4 regions of the Limnomicrobium aquaticum genome follow, and region 2 is predicted to be linked to each of the others. Evidence: predicted binding sites of a transcription regulator. Region 2 holds the regulator's gene; each other region holds the start of a gene.

Region 1 (7,667 bases), on a different contig from region 2:
CTAGGGTCGCCCCCGCCGGACGTTATCCGGCACCGTATCTCCGTGGAGCCCGGACTTTCCTCACCCCATCGCCTTTCGGCATTGATGAAGCGCGGCTGCCCGGCCAACTGGCGCGCGGGTGATAGCGCCTTTGCAGCCAAAACACCACAGCAAATCCGACAGATAGGATGTCGGCTTCAAAACAGAAGCGGCCCGGAAGCCGTTTCGAGACCTCCGGACCCTCTATTCCTGGTAACACGCGCCCCTCATCGGTAGGAACGGCGCCGGTCTCAAGCCACCCAGAACGGCTTACGCACTTCGCGCTCCGCCTCTTTGCGCGTCATGCCGGCGTCCTCGATCATCGCGTCCGTGAAGGTCCGCATGTCGCGCGCCATGTCGCGCCGCATGCGTCGCCGCGCCTGCCACACATTGAACGTGGCAAGCACCGCCGCGAAACCGCTGACATGATGCGGGGCTTCAATCAGAAGCCCGGCAATCTGCCCTTGTTCGTACCGTGTGTATTCACCTTCAATCGCGTGCCGCATGGCGCTTCTCCTTTTTCCAACGATCGGAATTTATCTCTTTTCATTCACCGAAAAAATTGAATAATGCGCTCAGACTATGTGAGAAAAATTCCAACAGCCGGGATGTCGCCATGGACAAGTTGCCGCCGCTCACCGCGCTTGCGACGCTGGAGGCCTTCTTCCGCACAGGTTCGGTAGGCGCCGCCGCCGACATGCTCGGCCGCACGCACAGCGCGGTGAGCAAGCAGCTCCATCAATTGCAGGATCATGCCGGAACCGAGCTGTTCATCAAGCGTGGCCTGCAGCTGGAACTGACCGACGAAGGCCGCCAGCTGGCCGAAACCGTCGCGCGCAGCATGGACGAAATGCGCCGCACCTATTCAACGATCACCGGAGGCGGCCGCGCATCCGTCACGGTCGCGGCCAGCTCAACCTTCGCCCGTCAATGGATGATCCCGACGATCGCGCGCTTCAATGTCGACTACCCCGACATCGACGTGCTGATCCGCCTCACCGGTCCGCACGGCAGCCGCAGGCTCGAAGGTCCAGTCGATCTGGTGGTCTCCTGGGACCGGCTGCTGAGCCCGCATGTCGAACATCCGGATGCCCGCTCGCTCGGCGATGTCCATATCGGCCTCGTCATGGCACCCGGCTCCCCCTGCGAACTGACGGAAACGACGATCAAGGTCCCAACCATCATCCACCGCCGCGAAGGCGAGGTTGCCTGGAAACATTGGTCGCAGCTGACCGGCCTCACCCTCATACGCGAACGCGAACTCACCTTCGATCTCTCGTCGCTCGCCTTCGAGGCGGCCGAGCGCGGCATGGGCGCGACGCTCGCACCGAAATTCCTGATCGAACGGGAGTTGAAGAACGGAAGCCTCGTCGCGCCGGTTGGCTTCCTGAAATTCGAGAACGGATTGCTGGTACGCCCATCGAGCGAAAGGCCGAAGACGTCAAAGCCCGCGCAGGTCTTCATGAACTGGCTGGTCGAGAACGCGCAACTCAGCCCGGAGGGTTTCATCGCCGCCCCGGAACGCGACTGGCCCTTCGCTTCGCTCTCACTGGACTGGTGAGAAATCGAAGTCGAAGGAGGAAATCCTGTCCTCGAAGACCAGTTCCGCACCCAGCCGGCCGATTTCGTCGGAGCTTTTGGCCGCCGCCCCGCAACCGCCCGTCACCAAGGCGATCCGCCCCGGCGTCAGCCAACCGATCGCCGGATAGCCGGTCGAAGTATAGGACGTGACGCAGGAAGCGGAGGAGATGGAGAGTACGTCGAGCCCCGGCACAAGCGCCTTCATCCGCGCCACGAGATGGTCGCGCGCATGCGGCCGGCCATCGCTGCGGAACCAGTCGCCCAGATCTTCCGGCTGAAGCTCCATCTCATCCGGATCTCCGCCAATCTTGAGATAATATGTCCCGTCCGGATAACGGATCGGCGGCAGCATGTAGATATCGTCACGCGCCTCGACCGCCCTGTGAATCATCGACGGCATGGCGCCCATCGCCTGCGCATCGGCCTCGGACACCTCGAAAAAGACGACCGTGCGGCCATAAACCTTCAGATCAACCGGACGCGGCAACAGGCCGTTTTGAATCGAGAAACCGCCGGCCGCGCAAAGCACCCGCTCCGCCTCAATGACTTCGCCATCGGCCAGCGTGATCACCACATGCCCACCCGCCTCGCGGATCGAGCCAACGGCGGCATCAATCCGCTCCGCCCCTGCCCGCTCGGCCAGTTGCGCCTGCGCCATGACCAGCCGACGCGGGCTGATATGCCCGGCTCCCGTCGCCTCGAAAATCCCCTCTGTCCCCTCCGGAAACGAGAACCAGGGAAACTTCGACTGCATGCCTTGCTGCGAAAGCCGCTCGGCAGCGACGCCTGCGAGGTCAGCCGCAGTCTGCGTCCGCTCGACATAGCGGCGCCCCTCCTCCGTTCCGACTCCCGTCAGCAAACTGCCGACCTCGCGATAGAAAGAAATGCCGGTGGCAGCCTCGATGTCTCGGTAACGTCCGATAGAGTTGCGGGCCAGCCTCGCCCAGACCGGATCGGGATCGATGGTCCGCGTAATGCGCCCCTCGTCATAGTGACTGGCAAATACGCCCCGATGATGCGCCTTGTTCACCGGCTCCGACGGCCCGATCAACGCCACGTCCGGCGCCATGTTGGCCAGATGCCGGGCCGCCGCCGCACCCATGAGGCCGCATCCGACGACGGCATAGCGGAAGCGAGCGGACATGGGACATCTCCTTCATGAAATCAAAAACTTGGCGCAACGGCGTGAATCAATCCGTAAAGGCGTTCACTGCCTGTCTTAACAAGTGACGTTCGCCGTTTGAAGCAAACAAGAGGGCAAAAAGGAGAGCACGCGACACCGTGAGCACGCCGCGATCTATGCCAGGATCATCCTTGGAGGAGACACGGCTCAGCGCGCGTCCGCATAAGCCAGCCAGGACTTCCAGTTATCCTGCGTGCCAGCAAAGACATTGATGTCTGTCTGCCCGCTGACGCCCGGCACGACGCCGGTGGACGTATATTGCCAGAAGGCCCACTTGCGGTCGGCGTATTTCTCGTCCGGATGGGAGGCAACGGAGCGCAGCCAGAACTGGTAATCCTTGAAATAGCCGACGAAATTGTCGCGGTGGAAATCGACCGACGTGTAGATGATCGGCCTCTTGCCGTAATGGGCCTGCAGCCGGTCTAGGAAGCGTTTCATGTCGGTGCGCACGGTCGCGGGATCGGGTCTGGTCTTGCAGGTCGGCGATGCCGGGTTCCATTCCGCATCCAGCACAGGCGGCAGCTTGACGGCCTCGCGCGGCACATTGGCGATGAACCAGTCGGCCTGCTGGTCGGGCGTCGAGCAGAAATAGTAGAAGTGATAGGGCGCATAGGCGACGTTGGCAGCCTTGGCGCCACGCCAGAACTCGTCGAACTTCGGATCCACACGGTCCTTGCCTTCCGTCGCCTTGATGAAGGCGAAGGAAACGCCGGACTTCTTCGCCGTTTCCCAGTCAATACGCTCGTTGTACTTGGAGACATCGATGCCATGGATCGGATGCCGGTGCGGACTGCGCGCGCCGAAATCCTGCGGGTCGTTGTCCTTGAATTTGGAGGACACGGCCGCCGTCTTCATCAGGTCATAGTCAGTGCTCGTGCAGCCGGCAATCAAAGCTGCAAGCGGCAGAAGGGCCAGGGCAAAACGGCGCATGAAAGTCCCGCAAATCAACGAGTCGAAAGAATGTTATCCTGTTCGGGCACGTTGTAAAGAAGGCCCGGCAAGACGTGCCTTCCAGCCAACCATGACATGGTAAATAATCCGTTACGCGGCGGGCTTGATGATCGTTGCCGACCAGGCATAGCCGCGGTAGAGCGGCCGGAACTGCGACGCGCAACCATGGCGTCTGGCAACCGCCGCAACGACGGAATCGAGATCCCTGCGCGGATCGACATGGAACCTTGCCAGCCACGCCTTCAGCATCCGCCGAAACCAGCCGGGCAAACGCTCCTGCTGGCCGAAATCGACGATGTGCAGCTCGCCGCCCGGATTGAGCGCATCGACTGCCGCATCGATCGTTGCTTCCCAGGCCGGGATCATCGACAGCGCATAGGAAATCATGATCCGGTCGAAGCCCGGACGACCCAGCTCCTCAGCCGAGAAGTCCGAAGCGTCGCCCGCCTTCAGCACCGTGTCGGAGGGCAGCTTGGCACGCGCCGAGATCAGCATTTCCTCCGAAATATCCAGCCCGTAGAGCCGGCATCCGGGATAGAGCGCGCCGGCAAGCGCGAGATTGCGCCCCGTGCCGCAGCCGAGTTCCAGAATGCTCTGGCCGGGCTTTGCGGCGAGATGCCGGATCGTCCGGTCGCGGCCGAGCAGATAGTATTTCCGCGTCAGATCGTAGATGTGGCGCTGGGTGCGGTACATGCTGTCCATGCGCGCGGCATGTTCAGTGTCAACGGCAATGCCGGTTGTATCGAGAACTGTCACGATGCTTTCCTGTAGACATGGAAGCCGCCATAGATCGCCGAGCGATCGCGAGCCAGCATTTCATTCGAGAGATCTGGCAGATAGTCCCAGACATCCAGCGTCCGCGGATCAAGTTTGGCCTCCAGCGGGCTTGCCACGGCGGCGGTACGGAAGATCACCCGCGCACCGGGGGCAGCCGCCCGGTTGATCTCGGTCCAGAGCTCGTTGAGCTGCCCCGCCGTCATCCAGTCCTGCGCATCGAGCAGGACAAACCGATCGACCGAGCCCGCGTGCTTCTGCTTCAGGAGCTCTGTGAAGCTCTTGTGATGGACCTCGACCCGTCGCGTATTGGCGCGGATCTTCGAGAAATTGTCAGGATGCAGATAGAGCGGCAGGCTGCCCTCATGGGTTTTCGGATAGCGGCGTGAGAAGGCCTGCCAGGCGAAGTAATTGTCCTTGAGCGGAAAGCCGCAGGCGAGCTTTTCCAGCCGCTCGCGCAACACATCGGCGACATGGCCCGACGCACTGCTACCGGCCAGTTCATCATATTGCTGCGGCGGAATGCCGAGACCGAAGAGCGAGCTCTTGCGGCTAGTGATCCAGCGAACCAGCGCACTGTCGAACATCGGCGCGATTTCGCGGTCGAAGATGTCGCGCTGCTCTTGAAGCGTGCGGGCCGCCATCAGGCGGTCGAAACTCTTGCCATGCAGGCGCGCAGCCAGATGCCCTGCCCCGATGAAGCGGCCGAGAAGGCCGGTTCGATAGATATTGCGGTCGAAGGTCGAAATCCGGCGGCGACCGAGCTTGTCGCGGCCGTTCCAGTACTGGAAGGTCTCGTTGTCGAGGCCGGACGCGATGAAGCGGTCGAATGCATCCGAATTGGCGGCATTGCCCGGCTCGGCGAACATGCGGCGGACATCGGCATAGGACGGCAGTGTCTCGAAGGCGGCAAGCTTCAGCCGGTTGAGCGCCACGTGATGGTGATTGAGGTCAACCACGTCGATCTGCGCCGGACCTTCGGCGAGATAGGCGAGCATGTTGCAGCCGCCCGAACCGATGGTGACGATGCTGTGGTGCGGCTCCAGCCGCATGGCCTCGATATCGACCGCCGGGTCTTCCCAAATCTGTGGATAAACCAGCCCTGAAAACATGAGCCCGAAAAGGCGTTCCGACAACCCTTTGCCGCTCAGCGCACGGTGTCTGATGAAGGCCGATTTGAGCCTTGTATTCTTTAAGTATCCGGTAATCGGAGCGATACCCGTCATCGGCGCTGAACCCCACTGAAATCCTTCAAAGCGGGCGCAGTCATAGTCACGATTCGCTACAGTTTGATGACCCTTTACCCGCCATTAACCGCCCTGGATAACGAGCTGTTAACGTGAATGGCCCTAGAGTCCGCGCACAGACCAGGAGCGTTTAACATGATGTTAAATTCGTTTCTGCCGAAAATTGAGCAACGTTATGTTTTCGTTGGTTCGGCAGTGGGTGCGGTTTTACCTGCATCGTTTTTCTTCATTGCCAGATATACAGGCTACGACGGCTCGTTTCTGAGCTGGGCATCGGCCAACCCCTCGCAGTTTACGCTCGCGGCCATGCCGGCCTGGATGGGGCTCGTCGCGCTGCAGTTCGCGCGCAACCGCCGGCGGCAGCAGGAGGTTGAAGAGGCGCGCCGCCAGCAGGAGCAGCGCCTGCTGCACGATGCGCTTCACGATCATCTGACGGGTCTGAAGAACCGCGCCGCCTTCCACAGCACGGCGCGCCGGATTGCCGCCGAGGGCGACACCTATGCACTGATGCTTCTCGACCTCGACAAGTTCAAGCTGGTCAACGATACGAAGGGTCATCAGGCCGGCGACCAGCTGCTCATCGAGATCGCGGCCAGACTGCGTTCGTTCGAGGCCGCCCATGACAATCTCACAGTCTTTCGGCTGGGCGGGGACGAATTCGCGATATTCGTGCGGGCAGCCGCCAGCCGGGATCAATTGTCCGGGCTCGGCGAGGCGATCGCAAACCTGATCTGCGAACCCGTCAGCCTCGCGGAAGGCACGGTCGAAGTCGGGGTCAGTATCGGAATTTCGGAAGCCTCGCGCGCCGCCGAGCCGATTGAGGACGTCATGCAGCGCGCGGATCTCGCGCTTTACAGCGCCAAGGATCGTCCGAGCTCGGCCTGCATGTTCTATGACAGGGTCCTCGCGGAAGCTTCGCTCAGCCGCCTGGAAATGGAACGCGATCTCGCCAGCGCGATCTCGAAGGGCGAATTCATGCTGGAGTTTCAGCCGATCCTGGCCTCCGGCGATGGCCGGGTCGTTGCCATGGAAGCGCTCCTGCGCTGGCTGCATCCGCAGAAGGGGCTCATGGCGGCAGAGCGGTTTCTTCCCGCTGCGGAGCGATGCGGCCTGATGCGCAAGATCGACGCCTGGGTGCTCAACGCCGCATGCATCGACGCGGCAAGCTGGCCTGACCAGGTCGCTGTCTCCGTGGCCGTTTCCAAGGCAAAGTTCGAGGACGACAACTTCCCTGCCTATCTGGTGCGCTGTCTGGACAAATCCGGCCTTCCCCCGCAACGGCTGACGGTCGAGCTTTCCGAAAACGTGATTGCTCTCGGAATGGAGCGCGTGCGGGAACGCCTGGCGCAGCTTCATGCCCTGGGCATCCGGGTGACATTGCACGATTTTGGCGTCTCCCTTCATGCGCTCAATCAGGTCATCAAGATGGACGTGGATGGGCTGAAGCTCGAGCGGTCGCTGACGCAAAGCGTTCTGACCGATGCCGACGGTGCGGGCCTTTTGGACGCGATGATGGAGTTTGGTGCGGCACTCAAGGTCGCCAACGCCAACGCCAACAGCCCGCAGGACAGGGGCAATACGATCGATTTCGTCCGGCACAGGGGCGCCTCGCAGGTACAGGGTTATCTGTCGTCAACGCCCATCCCCGCCTCGGGGGTCGCCGAATTCATCGCGGCACGCAGAGCCGAGGAGGCACCGCGCCGGGCCTGAAAGATTTCCTCATAGACATTGTTCAGCGATGGACAAGCCGACATCTATGCTGTTCATTCTGGACCTGCAGCCATCAACGAATGGCGCGCGGCCGCGCGCACGAAAACACCGGCTGCGGGAGGCTCCATGCGTATCGTCTTCAAGCTGTTGAAATGGTTCTTCGGCGCACTCGTGGCCGCCGTCATTGCATTCCTGATCACCAT
Region 2 (7,667 bases):
AACGCCTGCAAATACGGGCAGGAGGGCAAACGCGTCGAGGTGACGCTGACGCCGGCGACGAAAGGCCAGGGCGCGGAAGTCTCGATCCGCGATTTCGGACCGGGCATTGCAGAGGAGCATATTCCGCGCCTCACCGAGCGTTTTTACCGTGTGAACGTCGAAGCCAGCCGTTCCAAAAAAGGAACCGGGCTGGGGCTTGCCATCGTCAAGCATATCCTGACACGGCATCGCGCCCGCCTCATCGTGAAGTCGGAAATGGGCAAGGGATCGGTATTCACGGTCAGATTTTGACGACAGGTATGATCATTGCCCTCCACACGTTTAAAATAAACGAGTGAATTCAGTCGTATAATTTGTCACAAATCTTTTGCCAAAGTGTCATAAAAGCATTGGCGGGTGGCGCTAGGAAAGCGCATCCAGACTGAATGCGTCGCGCCATTGTCATGGTGCGGCCGAGCATGAACGCGCAACGGCTGATCGAAGAGGCCCGACATGACCCAATCCCACATTATGACCGCCTATGACGAGGAACTGCGTTTTCTCAGCCGCCGGATCGCGGAAATGGGCGGCATGGCCGAGCAGATGGCAGCGGATGCCGTTCGCGCACTGGTCAACGCCGATGCGGCGCTGGCGCAGCGCGTGATCTCCGACGACGCCATTCTCGACGCCGCCGAGCGCGAAATCACTGACAAGGCGATCCTGACGATTGCCCGCCGCCAGCCGGTCGCCAACGACCTGCGCGAAATCATGGGCTCGATCCGCATCGCCTCCGACCTGGAACGCGTCGGCGACCTCGGCAAGAACACGGCCAAGCGCGTCATCGCCGTCCAGCAGAGCGGCGTTCCGCGCGCGCTGGCCCGCGGCATGGAACACCTTTCCGAACTGGCTCTTGCCCAGCTCAAGGACGTTCTCGACGTCTACACGACGCGCTCGGCCGAGAAGGCGCAGTCGATCCGCGACCGCGACGAGGAAATCGACGCAATGTACACGTCGCTCTTCCGCGAGCTTCTGACCTACATGATGGAAGATCCGCGCAACATCACATCCTGCACGCATCTTCTCTTCTGCGCCAAGAACATCGAGCGCATCGGAGACCATGCCACGAACATTGCCGAGACGATCTACTACATGACGACCGGCACACAGCCCGACGGCGAGCGCCCAAAGGACGACAACACCGCCACGATGACGGTTCAGGGCTGAAAGCGGTAGAACGTCATGCAGCCGAAAATCACGGTGGTCGAAGACGAGGAGGCGCTGAGCGTCCTCCTCCGTTATAATCTGGAAGCCGAAGGCTACGAGGTCGAGACGATCCTGCGCGGCGACGAGGCGGATATCCGCTTGCAGGAGCAGGTGCCGGATCTCGTTATCCTCGACTGGATGCTGCCGGGCGTGCCGGGTATCGAACTTTGCCGGCGCCTGCGCGCCAGACCGACGACCGAGCGGCTGCCGATCATCATGCTGACGGCGCGCGGCGAGGAAAGTGAGCGAATTCGCGGTCTCTCGACCGGGGCTGACGACTATGTTGTGAAGCCCTTTTCCACGCCGGAGCTGATGGCCCGTGTCAAGGCGATGCTTCGCCGCGCCAAGCCGGAAGTCGTTTCCTCGCAGTTGAAATGCGGCGATATCGAACTGGATCGGGACAGCCATCGCGTTCATCGCCGCTCGCGCGAAGTTCGTCTCGGTCCGACGGAATTCCGCCTGCTGGAATTCTTCATGTCGTCACCCGGCCGCGTCTTCTCGCGCTCGCAGCTTCTGGACGGCGTCTGGGGTCACGACATCTATGTCGATGAACGCACGGTTGACGTCCATATCGGCCGTCTGCGCAAGGCGCTGAACTTCTCCAACATGCCGGACGTCATCCGCACCGTTCGCGGTGCGGGCTATTCGATGGAAGGCTGAGACGTTATTTTGAAGCAAGGCCGCGGCTTGATGAGCCGCGGCCTTGCTTTGTTTCGTGCATTTCACATCGCTATTTTTCGATGTGGCGGGAACCCGATCCGGGTTCAGACGTTCTCCCGACGCAAACGGAATGTGTTTGTTCCGATACAAGGAGAAACGCTCATGAGCAGCACGACTGACAAGATTTCCGGCAAGGCCAACGAACTCGCCGGCAAGGCCAAGCAGGCCGTAGGTAAGGCTGTCGGCGACGACGAAATGCGCGCCAAGGGCGCCGCGCAGGAGGTCAAGGGCAAGGTCCAGACCGCCAAGGGCAATGCCAAGGACGCCATTAAGAACGTGACTGATCGTCTCTGATCCCTCGGATCGGTACCGAATTCCCTCCCGGTTCCCACCCCCTCCCCCAAAACGCAGCGGGCCCCTTTCGGGGCCCGTTTCATTTTGTGCTGTCTGTCTGACATCAGCGGCCGGCGCGGCGGCGCTCGGCGGACGGCTGGTAGGCAAGCCGCGCATGATAGGTGCAGTAGGGCGAGCTGTCCGGGCTGTCGTTGCCACAGAAGTGGAAGTCGTCCTTCATCGGATCGCCGACCGGCCACTTGCAGGTGCGCTCGGTCAGTTCCGTCAGCGCAAGGCGACGCGAGATCGGCACGACCACGTTGGACGCCGGCTGCACTTCGGTCTCGTAATAGACTTCGGTCTCGACCTCTTCCTTCAGCATGGTTGCGCCCTGCGCACGGGTGACCGTGCGGGTTACGGTGCGCGGCATGAAAGACTGCGAACGCGGCGCTGCTGCAGCAGCCTGGCGCTTGGCCGGACGCGCAGTTGCCGCGCCGCCTGCCTTGGCCCGGCCCGGCAGGCACAGGCGATGCACCTTGCCGATGACCGCGTTGCGGCTGACACCGCCAAGCTGGGCAGCGATCTGGCTGGCGCTCAAGCCCTCGGACCACAATTTCTTCAGTCTTTCGACGCGCTCGTCTGTCCAGCCCATCGTCATCGTATAATCCGCTCCTTGTGCCTCGCAGAATCCACCACCGAGGCCGCGGAGGGGTTCCGCTGCCGGGATACGCGCTTACAGTGTGGTGACTAGTTCCGCCGCATGCGATCTAGTAATTATTTGTTAACCTAAAGGGTGGGTGACTCTGTGGCAAGAGTCGGCGGAATCGACGAGAATCACTTTCCGCGCTTTTCCCCAACTTGATGGGATTTTGGCAACACTCCCGCCAGACGCACTGCCAGCTGTCTATTTTATAAGTCTTTGTAAATAAAAAGATTTCAGGAATCGGATTGAGGATTTCGGTGCGACTTTGCCTGCCGTAACGGAAGGTGTAATCCCGTTGAGTCAGCCCCCAAAAATCGCATCGCTCTCGACAGAAAAATCCCGCCGTCAAGCGGGAAATGAGAGCAGATCGCCACAATTGTAAGTCGATCAGCCGCCCGGCAGCACGTGGATAGAGAAGAGCCTGGCCGTGTTGCCCTCGCCGCCAGCGCCCGCATTGATCACCAGCCTGCCGGGGCCTTCAGCAGGGTTGCCACCCTTGACCACCACATCGAACATCAAGTCGGTCTTGTTCTGCGACAGGAGAAAGCGATGGCGGCCACAATTGCCCAGCCCGCCGAACTCGCACTCCACAGTGACCTGAACCGGCTTGTCGCCGCCTTCCAGCATCAGGGCAATGTTGGATGTCTTGCCCTGCATCGATGTTATGACCGATTGCGGAAGTTCTATGGATACCGAGCCGTCAATACCAGGCGCGGCAGAGGTGATGGCGAGATAGGGGCCGGAACCGCTCTGCTCGACCTTGGCGGAAGCCTGTGAACCGACGGAGAAGGATTTCGATTTGCCAGCTTCGAAGAGCTTCGTCCATTCATCGCCAAATCCGCCCTGGCGGGAAAGCGACTTCAATTGCTTCGCGCCGTCAAAATCCTCGGCCTTGGCCGTGGGCGGCGGGTTGGGAACGGAACCATCGCGAACGGCTTTTGGAAGGTTGAGGCCCGTGCTTTGCACCCACCACCAGCCTGCGGCTCCGAATGCGGCGAATGTCACCAATGCGAAGGCGCGCGCCTTCCAGCGGCTCTTCCGGCGCGGCTTGATCGCACGCTCGGGCGGCAAATGAATGACTTCCGGCTCGGGTTCGGCTTCGTCAGCGACATAGGGCGGCTGCGACACCTCGATATCGAAGGCCGGCGCGCGCCGCTCTCCACGATCCTCCACCTCGGGAATGATGTCGAAAACAGGGTCGCGCTGACGTCCCGTCCGCTCGATCTCCACGGCAGGCGCGTCATCGATGGACGGCTCCGCGCCCTGCCCCACGATCTCACGACGCGTCATCCCGCCAATTGCGGCAGCCGCCGCGCGTGTTTCAGCCTCAGCTAGCGGGGGGCGAAGCGCGCCTGTCGCGGCCGCTTCAGCACGGCGGGCAAGATCGGCTTCTTCGGCGCGGCGCGCGGTTTCTTCTGCAACGCGACGCTCTGCCTCTTCGCGGACAAAGCGATCCCGCTCCCGCCTCTCGCGCTCCTGCTCGGCTGCCTGGCGTTCGGATTCTTCGCGCGCCAGCCGTTCGCGTTCCTGCGCCTCGCGTTCGCGCTCGGCTGCCTGCCGCTCGGCAAATTCGCGCGCGGCCTGTTCGCGGGCAAGCCGTTCCCGTTCGGCCTGGGCACGAATGGCTTCCTCGCGCTCCGCCTGCTCTTCCAATGCGCGGCGCCGGGCTTCCGCCTCGCGTTCGGCCTGCTCGGCGGCGTGGCGTCGGGCGTCGTCAGCCGCGCGGCGCGCCTCTTCTTCCTCGCGCTCTGCGGCGAGCATCTGCTCGCGCTCGGCAAGTGCGCGTTCGCGGGCAGCCTGCTCACGGGCGGCAATGCGATCGCGCAGCGCGCGCTGCGCCGCCTCATATTCCATTTCGCGGGCGATGCGCTCGCGATCGATCTCTTCGCGGCGGCGGCGCATCTCGGCGTCACGCTCGGCCTGAACGCGCGCCTGCTCGTTGCGTTCGCGCGCCAGTTCGGCCTCCATGCGGGCCTGCTCTGCCATTTGCAGTTCGCGCCTGCCCCGCTCCTCACGCTCGGCGGCCTCGCGGACTGCGCGCTGCTTGGCCTCGTGCTCCATGTAATCGAGCTTGGCGTCCCGCTCGACGCGGTTGATCGCCGCCTCAAGCTGGCGGCGCTGTTCGGCGGCGATCGCGGCATCCGTGATGTTCTGCTGACGCATCCCGTTTTCCAGAGCCAGACGCGCGGACTGATAGACGCGAGCGCGCTGCTCCGGATCAGCACCGGGGCCGACCCGTTCAAGAGCCTTTCTGATGGCCGTTTCCAGACTCAAATGCTTCTGCTCCTACAGCGCCTCGCGGTCTTGTCCGACCGTCTGCGGCAGCCCCCGCCCGCGCGAAATATATATAGCCACGAATGCAAGTCTTCGAGAACTGCGCTCGCCGTGTCACGCGCGCTCGCGAAAGCCAAGGCGCGCTTCAATCCCGAAGCTCTACTAAACAACCCCCCGCCGCGAAAATAGCAAGTGACATCTTATCCACTATCGCGACAGGTCCGGCCGCTTGCGGCGGCGACATATTTCAATTTTCATCGGGATGAAAATCTGCTAGATGATTGACGTTTGCGTAAACGTAATAATTGGACAAGCCGGGAGGAACCATGGCTCTGCCGCCGATCTTGAAAGACAACCTGCGCCTGCCGGTCGTCGCGTCGCCCCTCTTCATCATTTCGCATCCAGACCTCACGCTTGCCCAATGCAAGGCCGGCGTCGTTGGTTCCTTCCCGGCGCTCAATGCGCGGCCCGAAGCCCAGCTCGACGAGTGGCTGGCGAAGATCACCGAGGAACTGGCCGATCACAACGCGAAAAACCCGGAGCGCCCGGCCGCGCCCTTCGCGGTCAACCAGATTGTCCACACCTCGAACAAGCGTCTCGAACACGATCTGATGATGTGCGTCAAATACAAGGTGCCGATTGTCATTTCCTCGCTCGGTGCCGTGCCGGAAGTGAACCAGGCGATCCAGTCCTATGGCGGCATCGTGCTGCATGACGTGATCAACAACCGACATGCCAATTCCGCGATCCGCAAGGGCGCCAACGGCCTGATCGCCGTGGCCACGGGCGCCGGTGGCCATGCCGGCAAGCTCTCGCCCTTCGCGCTGATTCAGGAAATCCGCGAATGGTTCGACGGGCCGCTGCTGCTGTCCGGCGCGATTGCCAATGGCGGCGCAGTCCTCGCCGCACAGGCGATGGGTGCCGACATGGCCTATATCGGGTCGCCCTTCATCGCGACCCATGAGGCGCGCGCGGTGGACGCGTACAAGCAGATGATCGTCGAAAGCAAGGCGGACGACATCGTCTATTCGAACTTCTTCACCGGCGTTCACGGCAACTATCTGAAGCCTTCGATCGTGGCGGCTGGCATGGACCCAGACCACCTGCCCGAAGCCGACCCGTCGAAGATGGATTTCGACCAGGCGACCACCGGCGCGAAGGCGTGGAAGGATATCTGGGGCTGCGGGCAGGGCATCGGCGCGGTGAAGGAAGTGTCCTCCACAGCAGCCCTCGTGGACCGACTGGAGCGGGAGTATATCGCCGCCAAGAAGACAATTTGCGGCTGATACAGGGGCTGCTATGGTGACCTCCTCGACCGGGAGGAATCCATGCGGAATTTGAACTGGACAGCAGGCATTCTCATTGGCGCGGCGCTCACAGCCGCGCCTTTTTCGTCAGCCCTTGCCGGCGCCTTCAAGAGTTTCGGCAAGTGGGAGGTTTCCTGCACCAACGGGCGTAATTGCGAACTGCGCTTCTTCGATACCGATAACAAGGCCGGCGCCAATGCCTTCGTGCTGCGCGATATCGGTCCGACAGCGCCGGCGACGCTGGCAATCGGCCTGCCGGGAGATGTTTTCGGCGAGACGGCGAAGGACCTGACAATAACGCTTTCGATCGAGGGCGGCGCGGAGCAGAGTTTCGGCCCGGACAAGCTCACCTTTGACGCAACCAACTCGGTCTGGCGGCTTGCGGGCGACATTGCCACGAACGGAACAGTGGAAACGCTGCGCAAGGGCAAGACAATCGCGCTGACGGCGCATGCCGGTGGCCAGACGGTGAAGGCGACCATTCCGCTTGAAGGCATGGCGGCCAGCCTTCTCTTCCTCGACGATATACAAAACCGCGTCGGCCATACGGACGCGCTGGTCTCCAAGGGCGACAAGCCGCCGAGTGCACTGCCGCCAGTCACCGATATTCGCAAGTTCAGCGACCTGCCAGCCAGCATCCGCACGAACTTCACCGACGAGGACGCCACCTGCGGCGGTCTGGACGAAGGCACGCTGGCTGCGCTCGGTGGTTTCACACGCCGTTACGCCGAAAAGGAAGCGCTTTACGTCATCCCCTGCGGCGCTCCCGGCGCCTATAATGTTCCCTTCGTCGCCTATTATGAGCTGGAATCGATGCTGGAGCAGGTGCAGTTTCCTGTCATGGCCAAGGAGGGCCCGAGCGTCTCCTCGACCTCCTACAACCTCGATTATGACGAGAAGAGCGATACGATGACATCGTTCTTCAAGGGCCGCGGGCTCGGCGATTGCGGTTCTTTCTACAAATGGAAGATCTCGGAAGGCGGCGCCGGTCGCGCGCTCGTTCTGCTCAAGGAGACCGACAAGGACGACTGCGACGGCAAATATGGCGACGGCCCCGAAAGCTGGCCCGCCGCCTGGCCGATGAGCGGAGCGGCCGGACAGAAGGCGAAGTCCAAGGGCTAAGCAGACTTGCATTGGCAGGCCAACGC
Region 3 (7,667 bases), on a different contig from region 2:
AACCCTGCGATCACAGCGGCGAGCCGCCCGCTTCATCGCGATCCGGCCTGAAGGTCGGCCTTCTCATTCTGCTGGGCTTTCTATGGAGCTTCCGGATCGTCGCGATCAAGGAGGCAAGCCTCGCCGGAATTTCGACGCAAGTAACAGTTTCCGCTTCAATCATTGGGATGGCCATTGTCTTCTCGACGATCGCGCTTATCCGCGCCTCATGGCCGCCACTCGATCGAGCGACCATCACATTTTACATCATCGACGGCATTCTGGGGTTCGTGATGCCCTTTATCCTGGAAGGCGTCGTTGCGCCCAGACTGCCGGTTTTCGTGTTTGTCGTCATCATTTCCACCATGCCGGTGATCACCCTTGCGCTTGCGGCGGCCACCGGTACGGAGCGCGTGACGGCGATTAAGCTGCTGACCATCGGACTCGGTTTCTGTGTCGCGCTTCTCGTGGCCTTCGACACGGGTTTTTCCGGATCGGTGCCGCATTTCGATTGGGTCTTCCTCCTGCCTGCTTTTGGCGTGCCCGTGTTTTATGCGGCCAACACCGTGTTCGTGGCGTCGCGCTGGCCCAAGTCGGCGGATGCGATCCATGTGGGGCAGGCGCAGGCTTTGGTCCTATCGGTAGCGGCACTGCTCGGATTTGCGGTGTCGGGTTCTCTCGGGGAGCTGGCGGAGGTCGGTCGCAACATACCCGCGGTCATGTCGATTTCGCTGGGCGAGGGCGTGGCCCTGCTGATCTATCTGAAGATTATCCGGGATTTCGGCGCCACGACTGTTGCATTCGCAAACTATATTTCTCTCGTGTTTGCGGCAGTTCTTGGTGGACTTCTGTTTGGAGACAGGCTGACTTGGCTGTCGGCTGCCGCAGCCCTGCTTCTTATGCTGGCACTCTCCATTCCGAGCCTGCATGCAAAGCTCCGGGGCCGCATCGATGCGTCGTCAGCCTGAGCAGGTCAGTTTGCCGTCGCATCCTTCGGGTGCCGGAGGTCCATTGTCGTATCCTTGCCGGGCAAGAATTGCGGGCCGACCTTGCGGACGTTTGCCTTCGAGGGATCGTAGGGCAGGGCCGGTCCCGGCTCGGGCGCGGCTTCTGTCTTAGCCGCGGGCTTTGGCGCCGGTTTGGGCGGGGTTTCGGCGTCGGGCCTCTTCGTATCGAGTTTCAGGATCGAGGAATACGGCTCTTCGGGCTTTGGAACAGGTTCAGCCAGGGAATTTCCCTGCGGGGCGATCTCCGCGCCGCTCGCCTTTGCGGCTTCCCGTTTCATCATCTCGCGGTAATAGGCGGAGAAATTGCAGCTGCAGGACTTGTCCGGCTTGCGGGCAGAACTGCGGAACTGGAAGGCATAGGGCTCTTCCCGGTAGGGCATGCCGCCGCTGGCCGAGACCATCTCCGACATCTCCTGGGTGCCGAGGCCGTGATAGAAGAGTTCCGTTTCCACGCCCGGACACATCATCGAGCAGACCTGTGCGTCGCGCTCGAAACTTGCGGGGCTGGTGTTGGTGGAGACTGGAAAGAAGCCACCGTCGCAGGTGCGCACGCACACCGTCTGCAGATTGCCTCCGCGGTCGCCGCCACCGAGATTGCGGATGCCCGGCGGACGTTGCTCCTGACGCCGCTGCGGATCGTAGCTTGCCGGCTCTGGTGGGGACGTGTCACGGGATGCATGCGGCGTATCGGGCACGTCGTTGCAGCCATTGCGCTCCAGTGCGTCCAGGAGTTTCGCGCGGCGAGCCGGGCTCATCGACCGGGTGACAATGGGGATATCGTGGTTCTGAAGTTCCGCGAGGTTGTCATACATGCGGTCCAGCGTCCCGCTCAGCATGTCGCAGGTCTGGGCATTCTGGCCGCCGAAGACCAGAAAGCTGCCCGAGGTGCATCCGAAGCGCCGGAGGTCGCGCTGCACACGGTCTATCTCGTTTTGCTGGCGCGAGATGGCCTGCTGGTAGACGCGGGTTTCCCGCGTGTTGCCGATCGTTTCCACATCCGTGTTCAGCTCCATGCGGATCGAACCGCATATGGAGGTCGCGCCGGCATGTCCGGCCACGGCAAGACCCGCCAGGAGGGTCATCGCGCCCGCGCAAATTCGTTGACTAAGTCTTGTGGACCAAACCAAGTTGGCGGCTCCCGTGGGTCAGACAATGCATGTGATGAGAACCCATATTGTGGGCCAATCGGCCCGAGGTCGCAATCGCCACGTGCTTTTGTGCTTAACAATGCCGGGAGCCGCTCTTTGTTTCAGGCCGCCGCTGCTATGCGCATTTCGGGCGGCGTGGCCAAGAGCGCGCCCGAAATTCCGGCGATTGCCTTCATGTCGGCAAGCAGCCGGTCGTCCACATCCCAGCTGACGGCGACGGCGTGCACGCTGCCGATCTTCTGCGGTTCGCCGATGCGTGTGCCGGGGCAGCCCATGCGGCGGAACATGCGCTCCAGGAAGACATCCGTAACGGTGACGATCTGGCGGATGCCGGAGGCAAGGCCGAGTTCCCCCACCGCACACATGAGTTCGGCGGCTGCCACCGTCACCTGATTGGAAGCGCGGTCCTGCGAAATCTCGGGATCGATGCAGAAGCGGCTCGATTCCCAGATATCAGTCCGCCGGATGGCGGCCCGCCCGCCAAGGAGCGATGGAAAGGTGTCGTCGAGCATGTTCGGCCCCAGCGTCGGCAGGAGCCGGAGTGCGCCGCGCAGGTGGCGGGTGCCCGGCGTGTAGGACAGGACATAAATCGGATTGACGTCGTCATATTGGTCAATTTCCACGTCGCCACGCACCGTAACGTCCCATCCTAGCAGGTCGTGAAAGACCCGCTTGCGCAACTGGAACATCGGCGCGAGTGCCTGGGGTCGGAAATGGCGCTCGAGGCCTGAAAAAATTTCGATCAAGGGAGTTCTCCGGAAGGTCATCGACCGGAGAAATTCATCACAACCCTCAAGGCGTGCATATTGTCTGTATAGACAACTTTAAATATTGAAACTTTGGTTGTATGTGTTTCGGGCGGCGCAATTAAGATGGTGCTGAAGATCGAACCTGCCGGACGGCGATCAGCCCGCCGACCACCGCTTTGGCGACGGCCTGCTTGTTGGAAACCGCCTCCAGTTTTTCCCGAGACCGCGCCATGAAGTGCCGCACCGTGCGCTCCGAAATGTCGAGAATGCGTGCGATCTCCCAGTAGGTTTTTCCGTCCGCGACCCATTGCAACACCTCCCGTTCCCGGTTCGTCAGGTGGGGCTTCGAGTGGTTTGTCGGCGAAGGCGGGGGCGCAATGCCGGATGTTGCCAGTTGCTTTGCGTGGAAGAGACCGGCGAGCGCGGCAAGATCGCGCAACAAGACGGTCGTCGCCCTTTCGTTCGACAGCTTCTCATTGATTGTGCAGGCGAAAAAGGCCAGACCCGGCCGTGACGGCGCAAGCGGAAAGACAAGCATTCTTTGGTCGAGACCGGCGGCAGCGAAGCCGTCACGGCTGCCGGGTACGGTTTCGAAGAGGTGCCGCCGGTCGATTTCCGATGGGCCGAGAATGGTCGCAAGGCCCGTAAAAACAGGTTCGAGTGCAGCCGTCCCCTTCGTCCCGATCAGGCGTTCCAGTTGGGGATTTGCATCATGAATGAGCTTGAGTGGACGAAGCATCTCACCCTGCCGCTCGAGATCGGCGTAGAGAATATGCGTGAGATCGTAGGCTTCCAGAAGCGCCGTCAGAAAGGGTTGCGGGTCCGATACCGGTGTCACCGCAAGCGTGTCCAGGAGCGTAAGGTAGCCTGACAGGCCCGGCATGATCTATCCCTAAAAATCTACGGGATAAACAAAGGCCGGGCCCTTGGCAACTGCGCGCTGTTCTCAGCTCTCAGAGACCGCCTTCCGGATGCGATGCCTCGACGACGGCGAGCGTCGCCATGTTGACCACGCCGCGCGAGGTGACGGACGGTGTGAGGATGTGGGCGGGCATGGCTGCGCCCAGCAGGATCGGGCCTACATGCAGGCTGTCGGTCATGGTCTTGACGATGCCGAGCGTGATGTTGGCGGCGTCCAGCGTCGGGAAGACAATGAGGTTTGCTTCGCCCGAGAGCGTCGTATCGGGCATGACACGCTTGCGCAGGATTTCCGAGATCGCGGAATCGCCATGCATTTCGCCGTCGGCCTCCAGATCGGGTGCCTGTTCGCGCACGAGCTGGGTGGCGCGGCGCATCTTGCGGGCGGATTCGGAATCGCGCGAACCGAAATTCGAATGCGAGACGAGAGCTGCACGCGGCTTGATGCCGAAGCGGCGGATTTCGCGCGCCGCCATGATCGTCATTTCTGCAATCTCTTCGGCGCTTGGATTGTAGGTCACGTATGTGTCGGTGAAGAAGGTCGCGCCGCGCTGCGAGATCAGGAGGCTGAGGCCTGAGAAGTCGATGACGCCCGGCTTCTTGCCGATGATCTGTTTGACGTCGCGGAGATGCCGGTCATAGCGGCCTTCGAGCCCACAGATCAGCGCATCCGCATCGCCCCGCTTGACGGCGAGCGCGGAGATGACGGTCGAATTCGTACGCACGATCGTGCGGGCGGCTTCCGGGGTGACGCCGCTGCGGCCGACATGGGCGAAATACTCATCGACATAGTCGCGATAGCGGCGGTCGGATTCGGGGTTCACGACCTCGAAATCGACATCAGGTCGGATCTTCAGGCCGAAGCGTTCGAGGCGCGTCTGCAGGATCGAGGGACGGCCGATGAGGATCGGCTTGGCAATGCCTTCTTCCAGCAGGACCTGGGCGGCGCGCAGCACGCGTTCGTCTTCACCTTCTGCGAAGATGACGCGCTTCTTGGCTGCCGTCTTCGCGGCGGTGAAGAGCGGCTTCATGATGAAGCCCGAGCGGAAGACGAAGCGGTTCAGCTCGTCCATATAGGCGTCGAAATCCTGGATCGGGCGCGTTGCGACGCCGGTCTCGGCGGCAGCCTTGGCGACGCAGGGGGCAATGCGCAGGATGAGACGCTGGTCGAAGGGCGAGGGGATGAGATATTCGGGCCCGAAGACCGGAGTCTCGCCGGAATAGGCGCGGGCGGCGACATCCGAGGGCTCCTCGCGGGCAAGCGACGCGATGGCGCGCACAGCCGCCAGCTTCATTTCCTCGTTGATCGTCCGGGCGCCGCAATCGAGCGCGCCGCGGAAGATATAGGGGAAGCAGAGGACGTTGTTGACCTGGTTGGGGAAGTCCGAGCGGCCGGTGCAGATCATGGCATCCGGGCGCGCCTCGCGGGCGAGGTTCGGCATGATTTCCGGGTTCGGGTTGGCGAGCGCCATGATCAGCGGCTTTTCGGCCATCTGTGCCAGCAGTTCGGGCTTCAGGACGCCGGCGGCGGACAGGCCGAGGAAGATGTCGGCACCGCCGATGGAATCGGCCAGCGTGCGCTTGTCGCTGTCTTGAGCGTAGACCGACTTCCACTCGTCCATCAGGACTTCGCGGCCCTTGTAGACGAGACCTTCGAGGTCGTGGACCCAGATGTTCTCGCGTCGTGCGCCGAGCGCGACCAGCAGGTTGAGACAGGCGAGCGCTGCGGCACCGGCGCCGGAGGCGACGATCTTGACGGTGGCGATGTCCTTGCCGGCGAGTTCCAGACCATTAAGGACGGCAGCGGCGACGATGATGGCGGTGCCGTGCTGGTCGTCGTGGAAGACCGGGATGTCCATGATCTCGCGCAGCTGACGCTCGACCTCGAAACATTCCGGCGCCTTGATATCCTCGAGGTTGATGCCGCCGAAGGTGGGTTCGAGCGCGGAGACAACCTTGACCATGTCTTCCACGGCGGGCGCGTTGATTTCGATGTCGAAGACGTCGATGCCGGCGAATTTCTTGAAGAGGACGGCCTTGCCTTCCATCACGGGCTTGGAGGCCAGCGCGCCGATATTGCCGAGACCCAGAACGGCTGTGCCGTTCGAGACCACGGCGACGAGGTTGGAGCGCGCCGTATAGAAGGCGGCCGTGGCCGGATCGTCCTTGATGGCGAGGCAGGGAGCAGCGACGCCCGGCGAATAGGCGAGCGCAAGGTCGCGCTGGTTGCCAAGCGGCTTGGTCGCCGTGATTTCCATTTTACCGGGGCGGGGATAGCGATGATAAAACAGCGCCTGCGCGTCGAGGTCTGCCGTTTGCGGCGCGCCCTGCGCCTTGTTGTCATCAAGCGAATCCATGCTCTGCCAGCCTCCGGTGGTCTTTTTGGTGTCGGAATCTTCCATACACCAATTGTTCGTCGGCGGGAGTCCTTTGTGGCAACTGTCGCAATTTTATGACACCCGGCGGGCGCGGCCCGCTCTGTCATCATCCTGAAACACGAGTCTGGTTTTGAGAACTATGACACGCGCAGCGATGAAAGGCTGAGACGATGAGCGTCGAACCCGAAGCAAGGACATTCCGCACCATCTTCATTTCCGACGTCCATCTGGGCTCGAAGGCGGCCAAGGCGGACTTTCTCATCGACTTCATGCGCTATCACGAGGCGGAAACCTATATTCTGGTCGGTGACATCATCGACGGCTGGCGGCTGAAGCGCAGCTGGCACTGGCCGCAGAGCTGCAACGACGTCGTGCAGAAGCTCCTGCGCAAGGCGCGCAAGGGCGCCCGCATCATCTATGTGCCGGGCAATCACGACGAATTCCTGCGCGATTTTCCGGGTATGCATTTCGGCGGCATCGAAGTGGCGCTGAACTGGATTCACGAAGCCGCCGACGGCAAGAAATATCTCGTCATCCATGGCGACGAATTCGACATCGTCGTGCGCAACTACCGCCTGCTCGCCTATCTCGGCGACTGGGCCTATGACGCGGCCATCCTCGTCAATCGCGGTCTGGCCGCCGTGCGCCGCCGCCTCGGCCTGCCTTACTGGTCGTTCTCGGCCTGGGCGAAGCTGCAGGTCAAGCATGCCGTCAACTTTATCGGCGAATTCCAGCACTTTGTCGCCGAAGAAGCCCGTCGCCACAAGGTGGATGGCGTCGTCTGCGGCCACATTCACCACGCGGTGATGGAGGATATCGAGGGTATCCGCTACATCAACACGGGCGACTGGGTGGAAAGCTGCACGGCGGTGGTCGAGCATTTCGACGGGACGATGGAACTCATCCACTGGACGCCGGCATCGGAGATCGTTCCGAAGCCCAAGGTTCTTCAGCTCGCAGTGCGCGGCGAAAAGGCCCAGGCAGCGGAAGCTGAAGCAGCTTAATCGGTCAGGCGAACATCTGCCGATACTGGATGAAGCCGGATTTCGATGCGATGCGGTCATACAGCTTCATCGCGTCCGTATTCGTTTCATGCGTCAGCCAGTGGACGCGCGAGGCTCCCTTGGCTATGGCGTCTTCGTAGACGAATTCGATGAGCTTGCGGCCGATGCCGCCGCCGCGTGAGGCTTCGCCGACATAGAGATCCTGCAGATAGACATAGTCACCGGGCGTCCAGCACGAGCGGTGGAAGATGTAATGCACGATGCCGACTGCGCGCCCGTCGATGAAGGCGAGGGCGGCAAACATCGGTTCATCCGGATCGAGGAAGCGGCGCCAGGTGATGGCGCTGGTCTCGTCGGGAATATCGGTCTTGTAGAAGCGCTGATAGCCCTTCCAGAGCGGCATCCAGATGTCGTGATCTTCTCGGGTGATGGGACGGATGGTGACTTCGGCGGACAAGTGCGTTCTCCTCAAATGGATGAGAGA
Region 4 (7,667 bases), on a different contig from region 2:
TCTTTCCGGAGCTGTTGTCGCCAACTAGGAATAAAGTCTTTCCAATGTCGAAGCTTATATCTTGAAAACCTCGAAAATTTCGCGCGAAAATCTTACTCACTCGTAGGGGCTCCCTCCCATACTCCTCTCAAGAGAGAGTATTAAGATTCGATTATGCAATCAAGCCGCGAAAAATTTTAACTGCCGCCACCTCGCCTCAATGCACAAACTGCCGAGTCGCCAGAAACAATATAATCCCCAGCGCCATGACGAAGAACGCGCCTGCGATCTCGATCGCCGTGCCGATCTTCTCCCCCGCCGTTCCGTTGCCTGCGAGCTTCACGGCCAGCCCCTTCGCTGACACGGCCAGGATCGCCAGCAGCGAGACGGTGATGGCGGTGCCCACCGACATGGCGAAGACGGAGAGGATGCCGCCGAGATAGAGGCTGTTGAGGAGCGAGAAGGTCACGACGATGATCGCGCCGGAGCAGGGGCGCAGGCCGACCGCGACGACGGCGGAGAAGGCTTCCTTGAGGCTGAAGTTCTCACCGCCGAGTGATTGCGGGGATGGCATGTGGGCGTGGCCGCATTCCTCGCAGAAATCGGCGACGGCTGTCCTGTTGGTTTTGCCGGAACCGAGGAGGGCGGTCGGCTGGGTGGTGCCGGGGCTCAGGCCGAAGCCTTTGAGGCTTGATTTCGCCGGCGCGAGGCGCTGAACGGTGGTGTGGTCGCAGGCACAATAGGCGTCGTCGTCATGCGCATGGAACTGCAGGCCTGCCGGCATGCCGGCCATGGCCGAAACGGGTGCGCGGGCGGATTTGCTGACAAGGCTGCGGACCTTGCGCACCAGCATCCAGAAGCCGAAGGCTGCGACCAGGAGGTAGCTTGCCTGTTCGAGGAAGTCGGTGGCGTTGGTCAGCGTGATCGAGGTGCCGCGCAGGATGAGATAGGCGGCACCGACGACGAGGAGCGCGGTGATGCCCTGCAGGAAGGAGGAGATGATCGCGATGAGGATGCCGCGTTTCAGCTGGATCTCGTTGGCGATCATGTAGGAGGAGATGACAGCCTTGCCGTGTCCCGGCCCTGCGGCATGGAAGACGCCGTAGAGGAAGGAGAGGCTGACCAGTGTCCAGAGTTTCCAGGGGTCCTGACGCATGGCGATCAGCGATTGCGTCAGCGCGCGGTAGAAGGTCTGCTGCTGCGCGTTCACCCAGGCGAGGAAGGGGCCGCCGAAGCCGGATGTGTTGAAGGAGGGCTCGGCGGTGCCGATGCCGAGGGGGGAGCCGGCATGAGCGGCGAGGGGCATCAGGAGGGGGGAGAGGATCGCGGCGGCGGCAAGCGCGAGCGCCAGGCGTTTCGTGGTCTTCGCGCTCAACATGTCACGTCGATCCGCGTTGCGAAAAGCTTGGACATCGTCGTCCCCATAGGGTCGTTGAAGAAGGCTTGCGTGAGCGTCTTCTGGTTCTGTGCGATCACCTCATCCGGGTTGGGCCGCACCACCTTGTGCTGGCAGGCCTTGAAGCCCGCGCCTTCGGCCACGATATCCTTGTCGGTGGCAAAGTCGAGCGAGGTGTAAAGCGTGGGGTCCCAGACGCCGAAGGTCATGTCGCCTTTCAGCGGCATGGGCGTTGCCGGCTTGACCGCGAAGAACATCAGAAGCTGCCCGTCCTTGTAATCGACATTGATGACCTCGGGCGGCGCGATGTCGATCTTCTTCCCGTTCTGCGTGATGTTCGTATAGTAGTCGAAATCGGCGAGCGACTGTTTCACCGTCGTGCCGACAGCCTTCAGCTCGTCCGGGTCGAGCTTCAGGTTCTTGTTCTTGTCGAAATCCAGAAGCACGGTCGAGGAGAAGACTTCGTCGAAACGCCAGACGTTTCTGAGTTCCTTGATATTCCCGTCGTCGCCGGCGACGACCTCCAGCCTTGCCTCTACGAAGATATGCGGATGCGCGAACGCTGCGGCGGGAACCATAAGTCCCATCAGCGTCGTGAGAATGGCAAGCTTGCGGGTCATGGAACCATCGTCAGTCGAGTTTCAGGCGTCGGTCAGGGGTTCTGATTGGTCCCCAATCTGGACGAAAATGAGCCCGGCGCGCCCCACACCGTGTCGCGGCACCATGTCACGACGCAACTCTCCGGCAAAGTTACAATTTTTTAAACCAGGCCTGCAGGAAGTCGACAAAGGTGCGCACCTTGGCTGGCAGGTGGCGGCGATGCGGGTAGACGGCATAGATGCCGCGGTCGCTCGGCAGGTATTCGTTGAAGAGGACCACAAGTTCGCCGCTCTCAATATGCTTGCGGGCGACGAAGTCGGGCAGCAGTGCCACGCCCAGGCCTGCCAGCGCGCCGCGCAGCGTTGCGGTCGGGCTGTTCACCTCGATCGGGCCGGAGACCTGAACGGAGAAGGAAGAGCCGTCCGGTTCGAAAAAACGCAGCACGCCCTTACGGCGGCTGTTCGAATCGATAAGGCAGGGCACGTTTGCCAGCGCAGTCGGATGCTCAAGCCCCTTGTGACGCGCGATGAATTCCGGGGTTGCGCAGATGTTCAGACCGAAATCTGTGATCTTGCGGGCAATCAGGCCGGAATCTTCGAGCTTCGTCACGCGGATGGCGAGGTCGAAGCCTTCCTCGACCAGATCGACGAACCGATCCTCCGCCATGATTTCCAGCGACAGGTCCGGATGCAGCTTGGCAAAGTCGATGAGACAGTGGCCGACATCGGCATCCACGAAGGTGCGGGGCACGGAGACCTTCAGCCGGCCCTTGAGGTCCGTGTTATTTTCGCGCACCAAATCGGCGAGTTCGTCGATCTCCTTGAGGATTTCCGACGCGGATCGATAGTAGGTCTTGCCGGCTTCGGTGAGCGAAAACTGGCGGGTGGTGCGGTTCAGAAGGAGAGCGCCGAGCTCGTCTTCCAGCTCGCGTACATATTTGGAAAGCAGCGCTTTGGAACGTCCGAGCTTGCGGGCAGCGGCTGAGAAGCCCTCCGCGTCCACGACGTCGATGAAGGCCCTGATCCGCGTGAGAGTATCCATTTTGCCTCGCTTTATTTTTCCGCGAATATAGGGGATCGGTACGACCCATTTCAATCGGTCGAAAAAAATTGGCCCCGATCAAAAAAACTCTTGATTACGACAGCGAATATTCTTATCTCCGCGGTTGCCCAAAGTCGCACGTGCCTGTGGGTGTCCGCCGACCCTCGAACTGAGATTTAATCTCTAAGGTGAGGTCATCGGTAAGGTACCTGGAACTAACCGCTCCAGTCGCTACTCCGGCCAACCGGGAAATGCGAGGACATCTTGAAGCAACGACGGTGCGGGCCTTTCTGGTGTCTGCCGGCTTTCCAACAGCCGGGGTTACTGAAGAGGCACACCTTCATTGCCGGAAGTGCGGTCGGGTTCTCCCCTCCAATCCAAGGCAGACAAAGTGAATGATCGCTCTCGCTAGAGCGTTTGTTCGTCATTCGCGTTTGCGTTTCGCTCAGGTTCCGGGGTCTCCACCGGCTGGTGCCTGATCGCATCGTCATCCGCGCTTTGTCCTTCGGGTCTATCTGTAGTCCCGAAGCCATGCCATTCCGACGCCCCGCGCCATGAGCAGCTCGGGACGAAGGGCCTTTGACTCTGGATTTTTGGAGACCCGCCATGACCTCGCAGCGCATCCTCGACTTTTTCAAGACCCGCCAGCCGGAAGGTCCGTGCCTCGTCGTCGATCTCGATGTCGTCGCCGGCAATTTCAAGGCATTTCGTCATGCCCTGCCGGACAGCCATATCTATTATGCGGTCAAGGCGAACCCCGCTCCGGAAGTGCTGCGTCTGCTCGCAGGCCTCGGTTCCAATTTCGATTGCGCGTCCGTCGCTGAGATCGAAATGGCGCTCGACGCCGGCGCGACGGCTGCCCGTATTTCCTTCGGTAACACGATCAAGAAAGAACGCGACGTCGCCCGCGCCCATGCGCTCGGCGTCAACCTCTTTGCGGTCGACAGCCACGAGGAAGTCGAGAAGATTGCGCGTGCCGCTCCCGGCGCCCGCGTCTTTTGCCGCGTGCTGACCAATGGCGAAGGCGCGGAATGGCCGCTGTCGCGCAAGTTCGGCTGCGTGCCGCAGATGGCCGTCGACGTGCTCGTCTATGCGCATCAGCTGGGTCTCGAATCCTTCGGCGTCTCGTTCCATGTCGGTTCGCAGATGACCAAGGTCGACGCCTGGGATGCCGCACTCGCAGACGCCAAGCGCGTCTTCGTGTCGCTCGCCAAGCAGGGCATCGAGCTGAAGATGGTCAACATGGGCGGCGGCTTCCCGACGAAGTACCTGAAGGACGTGCCGACGGCGCAGGCCTACGGTCAGGCGATCTTCGCATCGCTCTCCAGGCATTTCGGCAACCGGATCCCGATGACCATCATCGAGCCGGGCCGCGGCATGGTCGGCAATGCGGGCGTGATCAAGTCGGAAGTGGTTCTGATCTCGAAGAAGTCGGACAATGACGAGCATCGCTGGGTCTTCCTCGACATCGGCAAGTTCGGCGGTCTGGCGGAAACGATGGACGAAGCCATCCGTTATCCGATCCGCACGGAGCGCGATGCGGACGACATGGGCCTTTGCGTTCTGGCTGGCCCGACCTGTGATTCCGCGGATGTCATGTACGAGAAGAACATGTATCCGCTGCCGCTTTCGCTCACCATCGGTGACGAGGTGCTGATCGAAGGCACGGGCGCCTATACGACGACCTACTCGGCCGTCGCCTTCAACGGTTTCGAGCCGCTGAAGTCCTACTGCATCTGATCGATCCGTCCCGGCTGGTCCGGGACGCTTCAATCCCGCCGCGAAACCGTCACAAAACCTTCATCTGCCGTTCAGACACGGTCGGCTAAAACGGGTTCCAGGCTGAATTGATAAAGGTTTGGAAGCAGATCGGTCGATAAGGACCTGACGCCGTCGCCCTTTCCGGGGCGCGGCATTCACCCCAAGATATCCGGGCCGCATTGAGCGGTATTGAAGTTCGGGAGGCCACGATGGCCCTTGTTCTTGACGTCCTCCGCGCGAAAAACGCGCCTGAATTCACCATCGAGCCGGAAGCTGCCGGCGATGTCGTCGCGCGCGAGCGTCTTCTGGATGCCGCCATGGGCCCGAACCGCCGCAAGAAGTCGTCCGAGAAAATTCGCCGTGGCCGTCTGCCGGCTGAGGGCCTGGCTTTCGTTGCCCGCGACCGCGCCGGCCATGTTATCGGCACCGTGCGTCTGTGGAACGTCCATGCTGGCATCACCCCGGGCGGCGCGCCGCTTCCCGCGCTGCTGCTTGGCCCGCTGGCCGTCGATGCCGCTCATGAGGGCAATGGCATTGGTGCGGCGCTGATGCGTGCTTCCATCTTCGAAGCCCGCCGGCTCGGCCATGGGGCGATCCTGCTTGTTGGCGATGCGCCTTACTATGAGCGGTTCGGTTTCTTTTCCGACAAGACCTCGACGCTGATGATGCCGGGCCCTTTCGAGCGCTCGCGCTTTCTCGCGCTGGAGCTGGAAGACGGCTGGCTCAAGGGCGCTGCAGGCGTTCTTGTCCCTTGCGGCCGCAGGCTTTCGGTTGCCCCGATCAAGAAGGCGGCCTGAACCGTCCGAGGTCATGCGTCTGATTATGCCGGCTCTGAAAGGGGCCGGCATTTTTGCGTCCGCAGGGGCGCCGTAGTGCCCCGAGTGTGAGACTCTTCTGCATTGCAACGGCATTGTTACAATGCCTGTCGTAATAGGCGCCGGCGCCGGTCACGCCGCCGCGTTGGCGCGATTATAGTTAATCATTTGATAACATTTGCTTTTCCTGGCCACGCCTGCGGCCCGATTTGGGCTGTCATATATCCTTCATACAAGTGTCACATAAGCGTAACTCCTGGAGCCTAATGAACCCCCGAAGCCGTGGTCCTTATGAGAGGGGGGCGGCCTAAAAGGAATTACCATCACGTACAGGGAGAACTGCCGTGAACCTCATCCGCAAATTCGCAGCTGGCGCTGCTGCTGCCGCTCTTAGCCTCACGCTTGCCGGCGCATCGCTGGCTGCCGACATCACCGGCGCAGGCTCGAGCTTCATCAACCCGGTTCTGTCCAAGTGGGCTGAAGGCTACAAGGCTGCCACGAGCAACACCGTGAACTACCAGTCGGTCGGTTCGGGCGCCGGCATCAAGCAGCTGCTGGCCAAGACTGTTGTCTTCGGCGCAACCGACAAGCCGATGAGCGATGGCGATCTCGAGAAGAACGGCCTTGCGCAGTTCCCGATGATCTCCGGCGGCATCGTCGTCACCTATAACATCGACGGCGTAAAGCCGGGCGAACTGGTCTTCGACGGCGAGACGCTTTCCGGCATCTTCCTTGGCAAGATCACCAAGTGGGACGACGCTGCTCTCAAGAAGCTGAACCCCGATGCCAAGCTGCCGTCCACGCCGATCTCCGTCGTTTACCGCGCTGACGGTTCGGGCACGACCTTCAACTTCACGAACTACCTCTCGAAGGTATCGCCGGAGTGGAAGGAAAAGGTTGGTTCGGACACGGCCGTTCAGTGGCCGGTCGGCTTCGGCGCCAAGGGCTCTGAAGGCGTCTCCACGACGGTTGCCCAGACTGCCGGCTCGATCTCCTACGTCGAGTACTCCTACGTTGTTGCCAACAAGATGGGCTTCTCGAAGATGAAGAACGCTGCCGGCAAGGTTGTTGAGCCGAAGCTCGACACCTTCACTGCTGCTGCTGCCAACGCTGACTGGAAGGGCGCGAAGAACTTCAACGTCATCGTCACCAACCAGCCGGGCGACAACACCTGGCCGATCGCCGCTTCGACTTGGGTTGTTCTCTACAAGCAGCCGGCCGACAAGGCTCTGAACGATGGCGCGCTCGACTTCTTCAAGTGGGCCTATGAAAAGGGCCAGAAGGACGCAACCTCGCTCAACTACGTTGCTATCCCGGACTCCGTCTCCAAGGTTGTGATGGAATCCTGGAAGAAGGACTTCGGCACGAAGTAATAGGCGCTACGGCGCAAAATTGGCGGACAGAGATAATCTCTGTCCGCTTTTCATGACCGGGACAGGGGTTGCAGAATGGTCGATGCGACAAACGGGGCTGATTTTTCGAGGGTGGATGTTGCTGCCATCACGAAAACCTTCAAGCTACAGGACCGTATTTTCTTCTTCATGACACTGGCATCGGCCGCACTCGTCGTTCTGATGCTGCTCGCCATTCTTGTCGTTCTCGTGATCGACGCTCTGCCGACGTTCCAGACTTATGGGTTGTCCTTCCTTTGGGGCACGGTCTGGAGTGCGCCCACCGAGAAGTTCGGTGCCGTTCCCGCCGTTATGGGCACGCTGATCAGCTCTCTGATCGCCATGCTCATTGCCGTGCCGATCTCCTTCGGCATTGCCATCTTCCTGACGGAGCTTTGCCCCGGTCCGCTGCGCCGCCCGATCGGGACGGCCATTGAGCTGCTCGCCGGCGTTCCTTCCATCATCTACGGTATCGTGGGCCTCTTCGTGCTCGTGCCGCTGATGCAGCTTTACATTTTGCCCTTCCTGATCGCGACGATCGGCCAGGTTCCGGTCATCGGCTATCTGTTCCAGCCGCCGGCACCGGGCGTGGGCCTTCTGACTGCCAGCCTCGTGCTCGCCATCATGGTCCTGCCCTTCATCACCGCCATCACCCGCGACGTCTTCCTGACCGTTCCGCCGATG

The links. The regulator PhoB, encoded in region 2, activates phosphate uptake and scavenging genes when phosphate is short. The targets are predictions, from matches to a motif close to TGTCATNNANCTGTCAT.
Region 1: a site for PhoB is predicted at 5,789-5,805, ahead of ABID16_RS02030 (BtaA family protein). Genes of this name have one in related genera too.
Region 3: a site for PhoB is predicted at 6,281-6,297, ahead of ABID16_RS04090 (UDP-2,3-diacylglucosamine diphosphatase). Genes of this name have one in related genera too.
Region 4: a site for PhoB is predicted at 5,808-5,824, ahead of pstS (phosphate ABC transporter substrate-binding protein PstS). Genes of this name have one in related genera too.

What each region holds. Positions count from the first base shown of each region.
Region 1 covers NZ_JBEPMB010000001.1:407,363-415,029, reverse strand. The annotation lists RNA gene rnpB (RNase P RNA component class A) at 1-111, opposite strand, end outside; gene ABID16_RS02055 (DUF1127 domain-containing protein) at 270-524, opposite strand; gene ABID16_RS02050 (LysR family transcriptional regulator) at 635-1,579, shown strand; gene ABID16_RS02045 (NAD(P)/FAD-dependent oxidoreductase) at 1,565-2,743, opposite strand; gene ABID16_RS02040 (glycoside hydrolase family 25 protein) at 2,930-3,712, opposite strand; gene ABID16_RS02035 (class I SAM-dependent methyltransferase) at 3,824-4,435, opposite strand; gene ABID16_RS02030 (BtaA family protein) at 4,486-5,733, opposite strand; gene ABID16_RS02025 (putative bifunctional diguanylate cyclase/phosphodiesterase) at 5,890-7,464, shown strand; gene ABID16_RS02020 (serine hydrolase domain-containing protein) at 7,591-7,667, shown strand, end outside.
Region 2 covers NZ_JBEPMB010000002.1:304,568-312,234, reverse strand. The annotation lists gene phoR (phosphate regulon sensor histidine kinase PhoR) at 1-291, shown strand, start outside; gene phoU (phosphate signaling complex protein PhoU) at 493-1,203, shown strand; gene phoB (phosphate regulon transcriptional regulator PhoB) at 1,219-1,902, shown strand; gene ABID16_RS10115 (CsbD family protein) at 2,065-2,256, shown strand; gene ABID16_RS10110 (GcrA family cell cycle regulator) at 2,360-2,887, opposite strand; gene ABID16_RS10105 (coiled-coil domain-containing protein) at 3,326-5,212, opposite strand; gene ABID16_RS10100 (NAD(P)H-dependent flavin oxidoreductase) at 5,539-6,498, shown strand; gene ABID16_RS10095 (DUF1176 domain-containing protein) at 6,541-7,641, shown strand.
Region 3 covers NZ_JBEPMB010000001.1:817,280-824,946, forward strand. The annotation lists gene ABID16_RS04065 (DMT family transporter) at 1-947, shown strand, start outside; gene ABID16_RS04070 (DUF2865 domain-containing protein) at 953-2,068, opposite strand; gene ABID16_RS04075 (acyl-homoserine-lactone synthase) at 2,236-2,880, opposite strand; gene ABID16_RS04080 (helix-turn-helix transcriptional regulator) at 3,002-3,766, opposite strand; gene ABID16_RS04085 (NADP-dependent malic enzyme) at 3,837-6,158, opposite strand; gene ABID16_RS04090 (UDP-2,3-diacylglucosamine diphosphatase) at 6,350-7,183, shown strand; gene ABID16_RS04095 (GNAT family N-acetyltransferase) at 7,188-7,640, opposite strand.
Region 4 covers NZ_JBEPMB010000004.1:155,934-163,600, forward strand. The annotation lists gene ABID16_RS14315 (AAA family ATPase) at 1-100, opposite strand, end outside; gene ABID16_RS14320 (nickel/cobalt transporter) at 197-1,357, opposite strand; gene ABID16_RS14325 (DUF1007 family protein) at 1,351-1,995, opposite strand; gene ABID16_RS14330 (LysR family transcriptional regulator) at 2,126-3,016, opposite strand; gene odc2 (ornithine/lysine decarboxylase) at 3,623-4,756, shown strand; gene ABID16_RS14340 (GNAT family N-acetyltransferase) at 4,987-5,574, shown strand; gene pstS (phosphate ABC transporter substrate-binding protein PstS) at 5,937-6,965, shown strand; gene pstC (phosphate ABC transporter permease subunit PstC) at 7,041-7,667, shown strand, end outside.